One region of the Devosia sp. YIM 151766 genome, then DNA from elsewhere that is predicted to be linked to it. Evidence: riboswitches for the same ligand, from Rfam matches in the RefSeq annotation. Region 1 holds a riboswitch; the other holds the start of a gene.
What was found. Region 1 has a riboswitch for cobalamin ahead of O9Z70_RS12545 ((2Fe-2S) ferredoxin domain-containing protein). Riboswitches for the same ligand answer to the same signal wherever they lie in the genome.

Region 1 (4,991 bases):
GCAAGAATACCAGCTTTGCCGCTGCCGGCATGGCGGGCCTCGGCTACGATTTCGGCCAGGTCGTCGCCGATCTGGGCTATCGCGCCCTCTATATCAACCGCATCGAAAATAGCACCGCGACCGCGCCCTATTCCATCGATGACAATTGGGTGCACGAAGTCCGCGGCACAGTACGCTACCGCTTCAACTGATCGGCAGGGGGTGGAGCGCCACGTCCGCCAGATGACGGTTCTGGAGGCCGGTGTCTAAACGACACCGGCCTTTTCTTGTTTCGCCTTCCCGCTCAGGCGCCGGTGACGCGCCAGATGACATCGCCGACATCGTCGGCCATCAGCACCGCCCCATCGCCGGCAATGACCACGCCCACCGGGCGGCCATAAGAATGCTTCTCGTCCGGCGACAGGAAATCGGTGAGGATGTCGCGCGGCATGCCGACCGGCTTGCCGTTCTGGAATTCGACGAAGGCCAGCTTGTAGCCGGAGAGTTTCGAGCGGTTCCACGAGCCATGCTGGCCAATGGCCATGCCCTGCGGAAAGCCCGGCAAGGTGCCCTCCGGCAGCCAGCACAGGCCCAGCGACGCGGTATGGCCGCCCAAGGCATAATCGGGCTGCAGGGCTGCGGCCACCTTGGCTGCATCCTGGGGCACGCGGTCGTCCACCACCCGGTCCCAATAGCAATAGGGCCAGCCGTAAAAGCCGCCATCCACCACCGAGGTCAGGTAATCGGGCGGCGTCTCGTCGCCCAGGCCGTCGCGTTCATTCACCACGGTCCAGAGCTGCCCGCCTTCAGGCTCCCAGGCCATGCCCACCGGATTGCGCAGGCCGCCGGCGAAGATCCGCGACGTGCCGCTGACCAGGTCCAGTTCGTGGATGCAAGCGCGGTTTTCCTCCACCGCCATGCCGTGATCGGCGATATTGCTCAGCGAGCCCACCGCCACATAAAGCTTGGTGCCGTCCTTGCTGGCGATCAGGTTGCGCGTCCAGTGCCCGCCGGGGATCAGGTCCATCAGCTTGCGGCCCGGCGCGGTGATCCGCGTCGTCCCCGCTTCATAGGGAAAAGCCAGCACCGCATCGCTGGCGCCGACATAGAGAATGTCCCCGATCAGCACCATGCCGAAAGGCTGGCGTACATTCTCGATCAGCGCATGGCGTTCCTCGGCCACCCCGTCGCCATCGGCGTCGCGCAGCAATGTGACGCGATTGGGACTCTCGCCTCGCGCCTTGGCCCGCTTCATCGTCGCGGCCATGGCATGGTCGAAGATGGAATTGGGCTTGCCGTCCTCGCCCATCGATTCGGCCACCAGCACGTCGCCATTGGGCAGGACCAGAATATTGCGCGGATGGTCCAGCCCCTTGGCGAAGGCATTGACCTTGAGCCCCGCTGCCGGCGTCGGCCGGTGATCGCCTTCCCAGCCCTTGGCCGTCGGCATTTTCAGCGTCGGAATCTTGCCCTGCGGCTTGGGATCGGGAATGGCCGGCGCCGTGCCATAGGCCGGCGGGCGCGGTCCGTCGCCGGAATGGCGGACAGCGACGGCTACGCCGCCGACAAGAGCTACAAGGCGGGCAAAAAGTGTAGGCTCGGCCATGGGTCGTCTCGAAATGCTGGAGCAAGGAATGGAAAGAAAACCACGCTAATCGGTTTACCGGACGAGGACCAGAGCCGCGCCGGAAAAATCACATTTTTCCGATGCCCGCCATCTCGCGCCGACGATGCGGCTTGCCAGCAACGGCCAAACATGCAATCTGATCCTCGCTTTCGGTTCCGCCATGACGCGCGGATCAAAAGGGAATACCGGTGCGGATTACCCATCAGGGGCCAATTCCGGAGCTGCCCTCGCAACTGTAAGCGGCGAGCTTCCTGCATTCACCACTGATCCTTAGCGATCGGGAAGGGGCGGGACGCGACCGAGCCGCGAGCCAGGAGACCTGCCGCCAGCACTGACCATGAAGCCGGGCGAGGTGTCCCGGCAGGGGGCGCATATGGGTTTTTGCACGTCTGCACTATCGCAAAACGCTGGGCTGCCTTCCCCTTTGGGGAGTGGCGAATTTGCGCCCTGACGCCGTCCTCTATCTCGTCAGCCAGCCCTATCTCAGCGCTCGCCGCTTCCGCAATCTCAGCCAGGGGCTGATTGCCGCCTCGACGCTGCCCGCCGCCATCGCCCGGATGGAAGGCACCGGACCGGGGCCGATGGAGGCGCTTGACGAACTCGTCGCCTCCGGCGCCCGCACCATTCTGGTGCAGCCGGTAGGCCTGCCCTTTTCCGACAGCCTCGCCGCCTGGCTGCCCGGGGCGCTGGCCCATTGGCTAGCCCGGCCCCGGGCGGAGCATGTCGCCCTGGCGCTGGCCGCCGACCAGGTGGACGACGCTACCGTGCTGCAAGCGCTGGCCGGCTCGGCGCTGGCCAAGGCCCCGGCCGCCCGTCCCATCGCGCCGGAACAGGCCGCCATCACCAATCCCGGCTGGCAGGAACCGCCGCCCTTCCGGCATCACCTGCTGGTCTGCAGCGGCCCGCGCTGCACATTCCGCCAATCCGGAACGCTCAGGCAGGCGCTCGACACCGAGCTGCGCCGCGCCGGCATTCGCGACGATTGCCTGATCACCCAGACCGGCTGCCTCTTTCCCTGCAATCAGGGGCCGATGCTGGCCGTCTATCCCTCCGGCCGCTGGTATCGGCTGGAAAACCATGCGGATGTCGCCCGCTTTGCGACCGCCCTGGGAGCCAATGACAGGCTGTCCGAACTGCTCATCCACGAGGTGCATCATGAAGCCCATTAGCCTCTTCGCCATTGCCGCTCTGGCCCTGGCCTCCAGCCCTGCCCTAGCCGAAACGCCCAGCATCGAAAGCTGCGAGACCGTCTCCGGCTTCGAAGCGGTGCCCAGCCGCGTCATCACCCTCAACCAGCAAGCCACCGAAATCATGCTGGCTTTGGGCCTCGAAAGCCATCTGGTCGGCACCGCCTATATCGATGATGCCATCCCGGAGCGCTGGCAGGCCGCCTATGACAGCGTGCCGGTTTTGTCCGAGCGCTATCCGGCCCGCGAAGTGGTGCTGGCCGAAAACCCCGACCTGCTGTTTGCCGGCTTCAATTCCGCCTTCGGCGAAAAGGCCCTGGGCGCCCAAGAGGACTGGAACGATCTGGGCATCGGCACCTATCTGGTCAATGTCGAATGCCGCAACCTGCACCCCGCCGATGTCAAGCTGACCACCGAGCCGCTTTTCATCGATCTGGAGCGCATCGGCGCCCTGTTCGGGGTCGAGGACCGGGCCGAAACGGTAGCCACCGATATCCGCTCCCGCCTGGCGGCAATCGCCGGCGCCAATCCCGGCCAGGGCCGCCGCGCCTTCCTCTATGATTCGGGCACCGAAACCGCCTTCTCCGCCGGTTGCTGCGGCGCGCCGGGCCTGCTGCTCGACGCCGTGGGCCTCGAAAACATCGCCGCCGAAGTGGAAGGCCGCTGGGCCGACCTGGCCTGGGAGGCGGTGGTTGTGGGCGATCCCGACGTCATCGTGCTGATCGAGGCCGAATGGTCCACCGCCGAGGATAAGATCGCCCATCTCAAGGCCGATCCGGTGCTCTCCGAACTCGACGCCGTCCGCGAGGAGCGTTTCGTCACCATCCCCTTCTCGGCCACCGTCCTCGGCATCCGCTTCGTCGAAGGCGTCGAGCAATTGGGCGCCGACCTGGCGGCGCTGGACTAAGACGGAAGGGCGGCGCAGGAGCCGATAGAAACCGTGCCGATAGAAAGTGAAGTCCAAATGATCCGCCCGCGCGGCAGAATCGTCACCGCCTTTGCAGTCACCGCCATCGCGCTGCTGCTGGCTGGGCTAGCCGGAATCTATTGGGGCACCGCCAATCTTTCCTGGAGCGCGCGTCTCGATGCCCTGCTGCGCCTGCCCGAGGCGGAGCGGCATCTGGTGCTGATCATCTGGGAATGGCGCCTGCCGCGCGTTCTCATGGTGGCCTTGGTCGGCGGCGCCCTGGCGCTGTCGGGCACGGTCATGCAGGCTTTGCTGCGCAACCCCTTGGCCGATCCCTATCTGCTGGGCCTCTCCTCCGGCGCCTCGGCGGCCGCCACCGCCGCCATTGTCTGGCTGCCGGCCGCCTTCGTCGCTTCCATCGGCCTGCCGCTCCTGGCTTTCGGCGGCGCCGTTCTCGCCTTTGTCGTCACGCTGGGCCTGGCCTTCAGCCCGGCGCGCGGACTCGACCGGCTGGTGCTGATTCTGGCCGGCATCGCCGTCTCGCTGTTCTTCCAGTCCATCTCCGCCTTTTTCCTGCATATCGCCGACCCCCATGTCACCCAGGCGGCTTTGCAATGGCTGATGGGCTCGGCGGCCGGCACGACCTGGGGCGATCTGCTGCCCCTCGCCCTGGCCTTGCCCCCGATAATCGCCTTCTCGCTCTGGTTCGCGCCCATGCTCGATGCCGTCCTGCTCGGCGACGAGCGGGCCACGGCGCTCGGCGTGCCGGTCGCCTGGCTGCGCATCGGCTTCTTCACCGCCGCGGCGCTGCTGACCGGCCTGTCGGTGGCCGGGGCCGGCATTGTTGGCTTTGTCGGCCTCATCGTGCCGCATATGGCGCGGCTGCTGATCGGCGCCACCCATCGCCGGCTGGTGCCGCTGGCGGTGCTGCTCGGCGCGCTGGTGCTGGTGGTGGTCGATCTGCTCTGCCGCATCGTGCTGGCGCCCGAGGAATTGCCGCTCGGCGTGCTGTTGGCCCTGTTCGCCGCCCCGCCTTTCATCGTCATCCTGCGGAGGGTTCGCAATGGCATCTGAACCCATTCTCACGGTCCGGCAATTGGGCCTGGTCAAGCAGGGCAAATCGCTGCTCGACGCGGTGAGCTTCACCCTGCAACCCGGCCGTTTCTATGGCCTGCTCGGCCCCAATGGCGCCGGCAAGTCCAGCCTGTTGCGCCTGCTCTACCGCGCCGATCGCCCCAGCCGGGGCGCTATCGGCCTGGCCGGCGAGGAAATCGGCGCCATGGCCCGCCGC
Region 2 (4,991 bases), 1.3 Mb from region 1:
CCCCACCCCAACCCCTCCCCTCAAGGGGGAGGGGCTTTGGGCCGGTGGCCGTTGGAGAAAGGGATGACGGGGCCGAGGATCCCCCTCCCCCTTGAGGGGAGGGGTCAGGGGTGGGGGTGTCGGAGGTTGAGCGAACCGAGGCGTCATGGATTGGGGCGGGCGCAGCACCCCCACCCCAACCCCTCCCCTCAAGGGGGAGGGGCTTTGGGTCGGTGGCCGTTGGAGAAAGGGGGGCCGGAGCCGAGAATTCCCCTCCCCCTTGAGGGGAGGGGTTAGGGGTGGGGGTGTCGGAGGTTGAGCGAACCGAGGCGTCGTGGATTGGAGCGGGCACAGCACCCCCACCCCAACCCCTCCCCTCAAGGGGGAGGGGCTTTGGGCCGGTGGCCGTTGGAGAAAGGGGGGCCGGGGCCGAGGATTCCCCTCCCCCTTGAGGGGAGGGGTCAGGGGTGGGGGTGTCGGAGGTTGAGCGAACCGAGGCGTCGTGGGTTGAGGCGGGCGCAGCACCCCCACCCCAACCCCTCCCCTCAAGGGGGAGGGGCTTTGGCGATGGAGCCGATGGGCCGAGGTCGTACCCTGTCCGCTCCAGTTCCATCAGCATGCGCGCGGTGGATTCGGGGGCGTCGTAGCCGACGCCGTTGGCGAGGCGGCCGTCGCGGATGGGGTAGTTGGAGAGGATGATGGCGAGTTTGCGCTCGGCGCGGGGGGTGTGGCGGAGGCGGGCCCAGTTCTGGGCGAGATCGACGGCGCGGCCTATGCCCTCGGGTTCGGGTTCATAGGCGCTGAGCGGGCATTGGGTGCGGGCGTGCCAGACGGCATCGGCCTTGTGGCCGACAAGGATGCCGCCGATGCGGCCATCGACTTCGGGCATGACGAGATACATCGCCATGTCCTTGGAGGAGAGGCCCTGCGGATCGGCCTGCCATTGCGCGCGGGAGCGGCCGGACTGGATGAGCTGGATGATCGGCGCGTCGGTGCCGGCAAAGGGGTTGGTCGTCTCATCCAGATCGGCAATGCCGAGGGCGAAGGCGGTGAGATTGAAGATCGCCGCCGGCGGAAAGGCGGCCAGCGCATCCTGGACGAAGCGGATGCAGGCGGCCTCCTTGAGCGAGGAAATGACGATGGGAACGGGGGCGAGGTCGCGGGATTCGAGTTCGGCGATGAGGGCGCTGAGCGTGGCGGTGCCGGCGCCTTCGAGGGCGGCGCGGTAGAAAAGGATGGGGATGTGGACCGCCCCCTCGCCCGTCTCGGGCTCCCCCTCACCCGCCCTTCGGGCACCCTCTCCCCGAGGGGAAGAGGAATAAGAGGGGAGCGCCGCACCGGATGAAGGGGCGTGCAGCGCGCGCAGGCCGGCCTGGTCGGTCATGCCGATGGACGGGTGCCAGAGGCCGAAGCGGGGGAAGGGTTGCGGCGCCACGTTGACGAGCCGTGGCGCGATGACAGGCGCCGGCACCCCCACCCCAACCCCTCCCCGTTGGGCCGGAGACTGGTGAGACAGTGCGGCAAACGCCACCAGAATCGCATCGGCGTTTTCGGGGCCGCCGGCGACGAACAATTGGTGGAGGGCGGACCAGTCGTCGGGATGGATGGTGGAGCGCGCCTGCAGGATGGGGTCGGGATTGGCGTCGCCGGGCAGGAGGACGAGGGGAATGTTCTTATTGGTGCAAAGGGCGGTGAGCTCATCGACGCCATATTGGAAATAGGCGGTGCCGCCGAGAAGACGGAGGACGACGAGGCCGGCATGGGCGACGGTCTGTTCCAGCCACATGTCGACGGAAAGGTTGTTGGCCAGGCGTAGGCTATTGGCGAGGCGCAGGCCGGATTCCCCGGCGCGGTCGGCGGCAGCGGCCAGCATGGCCAGCTCGCTATCGGCGGAGGAAGCGAAGATATAGGCGCCGGGGGACTGGGCGAGGTCGATGGCCTCGCCTTCCTGCTGGATGGCACCGGCCTGGGCGGAGAGCAGGTGCATCAGGGGGTGCCTTTGATGGTGGAGCGGATTGGCGACGTGGCGCAGGTTGGCGACGCAGCACCCCCACCCCAACCCCTCCCCTCAGGGGGGAGGGGCTTTGGGCCGGTGGATATGACGCGATTTTGCCCGGAACACCGGCCGGTCCCCTCCCCCTTGAGGGGAGGGCTAGGGTGGGGGTGTCGGACTCTAGGCGTATATTGCGACATCGTTCACGCCGCCGCCTGCTCCAGGCTGGCGATGATGGCGGCGCGGTCCAGCGGTTGTTCGCCGATAACGACCAGATTGGTCTCGCGCTTCTCGCCGTCCTGCCAGGGGCGGTCGAAATAGGCGGTGACCCGTGGGCCGACGGCCTGGATGGCGAGGCGGGCGGCGGCGCCGGGCACGGCGGCGAAGCCTTTCAGGCGCAGCACGTCATGCGCCTTGATGGCGTTTTCGATGATGGCGAGCAGCTGGTCCTTGCCCTGGATATTGGCCAGGGTCAGCGAGAAGCTATCGAAATCGTCGTGCTCATGGGTCTCGCCGCCATGCTCCTGCTCGTGATGGCTGGGGCGGTTGGCGATATCGGCTTCGCTTTCCATGCCCATGCCGAGCAGGGCCGCGACATCGACATGGCCATTGGCGGCGCGGACGATGCCGACGCCGGGACGCAGTTCGGCGCGGATATTGGCCTCGACCTTGTCCAGCATGGCTGGATCGACCAGGTCGGTCTTGTTGATGATGACCATGTCGGCGACGGCGAGCTGATCCTCGAACAATTCGCCCAGCGGCGTCTCGTGGTCGAGCATTTCGTCCTGACGGCGCCTGGCATCGACGGCGGCTTCGTCGCTGGCGAAGCGCCCTTCGGCGAGGGCGGCGGCATCGGCGACGGTGACGACGCCATCGATGGTGACCTGGGCCTTGATCTCGGGCCAGTTGAAGGCGCGGATCAGCGGCTGCGGCAGGGCCAGGCCGGAGGTTTCGATGACGATGTGATCGAACTTGTCGTCGCGGGCCAGCAGCGCCTGCATGGTGGGGATGAATTCATCGGCCACGGTGCAGCAGATACAGCCATTGGAGAGCTCGACCATGTCCTCTTCGCGGCAGGTCTCGTCGCCGCAGCCGGCCAGGATGTCCTTGTCGACGCCCAGATCGCCGAATTCGTTGATGATCAGCGCGATGCGCTTGCCCTTGGGCGCATGCGCCAGCATGTGGCGCACGAGGGTGGTCTTGCCGGCGCCGAGAAAGCCGGTGATGACGGTGGTGGGAATCTTGGTGGTCACGCCTGCACTCCATTGCGGGTGGCCGGGCGGGAGCAGCGGCAGCAAGCCGCCGGAACAGGCGACGACAGGCCGGACGAAACGGCAATCATATTCATGTGGCACCCTCCGCGCACGGAATAATCTATGGGCTCTGCGCCCGGCTCATCATGGCCGCATCGCCGACATTGCTGTCGCGACAGACCAAGGTGCCGGCAGGTCTCCTGGCTCGCGGTGAATACAGCGCCCCCGCCTTCCCGGATGTCTGCCGGCCATGGCGCTGTCGAAAACCGCCAAGCGCCTTTCGAAGCCATGCCCGACCACCCAGTGGCTGCATTGAGAGCGCCCACCGCCTACAGTTGCGGGGGCAGCCACGGTTTTGGCCCCTGATGGGTATTCCGCACCGTGTTCCCTTTTGATCCCGTTGTGCCTGGCACGCGGGGAACCGTCACGCCATGAGCCTTACGCCTTCGGGATAGCAGGGGTCAATCCGCAAGCTCTCGCCCGGCCAGGGCCGACTCAGCTTATGAACGGGCCGAAGGAGATTATCCGCCATGAAACCGATCAGCTTCAGCCGCGAGGAAACCAAGGCCATTGTGGGCGAGATCCAGGATTATTTCCGCGAAGAACTGGACCAGTCGATCGGCGCCATGCCCGCCGAGATGCTGATGCAGTTCTTCGCCGACAAGATGGGCGCCTATTTCTACAATCGCGGGCTGCATGACGCGCAGGCGCTGGTGCGCAAGAAGATCGACGATGTGAGCGACGAGATTTTCGCGCTGGAGCGGGTGACGAAGCATCATCGCTAGACCCGCCCGGTGGCCGCGACCTCGTCCTTGGCCCTCCGACAAGCTCAGAAGGCTCGGTATGAGGTCGCGGGCGGGACCCGTTAGCCGAGGCAGTCCAGGAGGCCGGCGGCCAGGCCGCGGAGCAATTGGGGATAAAGGTCGGGACCTTCGGTGAGGGCGGCGCCTTCGGGGTCGAGCACGCCGGGCCGCGCCTGGGTGCCTTCGACGATGGTGCGGACGATGGCGGGCTCGAAATTGGGCTCGGCGAAGACGCAGGTGGCGCCGAGTTCGGCTATTCTGGCGCGCAGTTCATCGATGCGGGCGGCGCCGGGCATGATGTCGGGCGAGACGGTGACCGTGCCGGCAACCTCGAGGCCGAAGCGGGCTTCGAAATATTGATAGGCATCGTGAAAGACGATGAAGGGCTTGCCGGATAACGGGGCGAGGATTTCCTCCAGTTCGGCGGCAAGCTGGTCGAGCCGGGCCAGTTCGGCCGCGGCATTGGCGGCATAGATTTCGGCATTTTCAGGATCGGCGGCGGACAGGGTATCGGCGATATGGGTGGCCATCAGCCCGGCATTTGCCGGGTCGAGCCAGAAATGCATGTCGCCTTCGCCGTGGTCGTGATCATGATCATGGTCGTGATCGTGGTCATGGTCATGGTCGTGGTCATGGTCGTGGTCGTGATCATGATGGTCGTGGCCGTGATGCTCCTCGCCATGGTCATGCGCCTCGAAGGCGCCGCCTTCGCGGAGCGGCAGCAAGTCGATGCCCGGGGTTTCGGCCAGCTCGACCACTTCGGCATTTTTGGCGAGGGTTTCGAGCGCATCGGCGAGGAAAAGCTCCATGCCATGGCCGGTCCAGAAGACGATATCGGCGCTTTCCAGGGCGGCCGCATCGGAGGGGCGGAGCGAATAGGTGTGGGGCGAGGCGGCGCCCTTGACGATGAGGGCGGGCTGGCCGAGATCGCCCATAATGGCGGCAACCAGGGAATGGATGGGC

Region 2: linked by a shared signal. The riboswitch ahead of cobW (cobalamin biosynthesis protein CobW) and the one ahead of O9Z70_RS12545 ((2Fe-2S) ferredoxin domain-containing protein) in region 1 are both predicted to bind cobalamin.

The regions. Positions count from the first base shown of each region.
Region 1 covers NZ_CP127251.1:2,543,684-2,548,674, forward strand. The annotation lists gene O9Z70_RS12535 (hypothetical protein) at 1-191, shown strand, start outside; gene O9Z70_RS12540 (PQQ-dependent sugar dehydrogenase) at 284-1,585, opposite strand; cobalamin riboswitch at 1,740-1,947, shown strand; gene O9Z70_RS12545 ((2Fe-2S) ferredoxin domain-containing protein) at 2,047-2,775, shown strand; gene O9Z70_RS12550 (ABC transporter substrate-binding protein) at 2,762-3,700, shown strand; gene O9Z70_RS12555 (FecCD family ABC transporter permease) at 3,758-4,774, shown strand; gene O9Z70_RS12560 (ABC transporter ATP-binding protein) at 4,764-4,991, shown strand, end outside.
Region 2 covers NZ_CP127251.1:519,850-524,840, reverse strand. The annotation lists gene cobN (cobaltochelatase subunit CobN) at 1-1,966, opposite strand, end outside; gene cobW (cobalamin biosynthesis protein CobW) at 2,176-3,225, opposite strand; cobalamin riboswitch at 3,399-3,666, opposite strand; gene O9Z70_RS02515 (DUF2164 domain-containing protein) at 3,756-4,010, shown strand; gene O9Z70_RS02510 (zinc ABC transporter substrate-binding protein) at 4,091-4,991, opposite strand, start outside.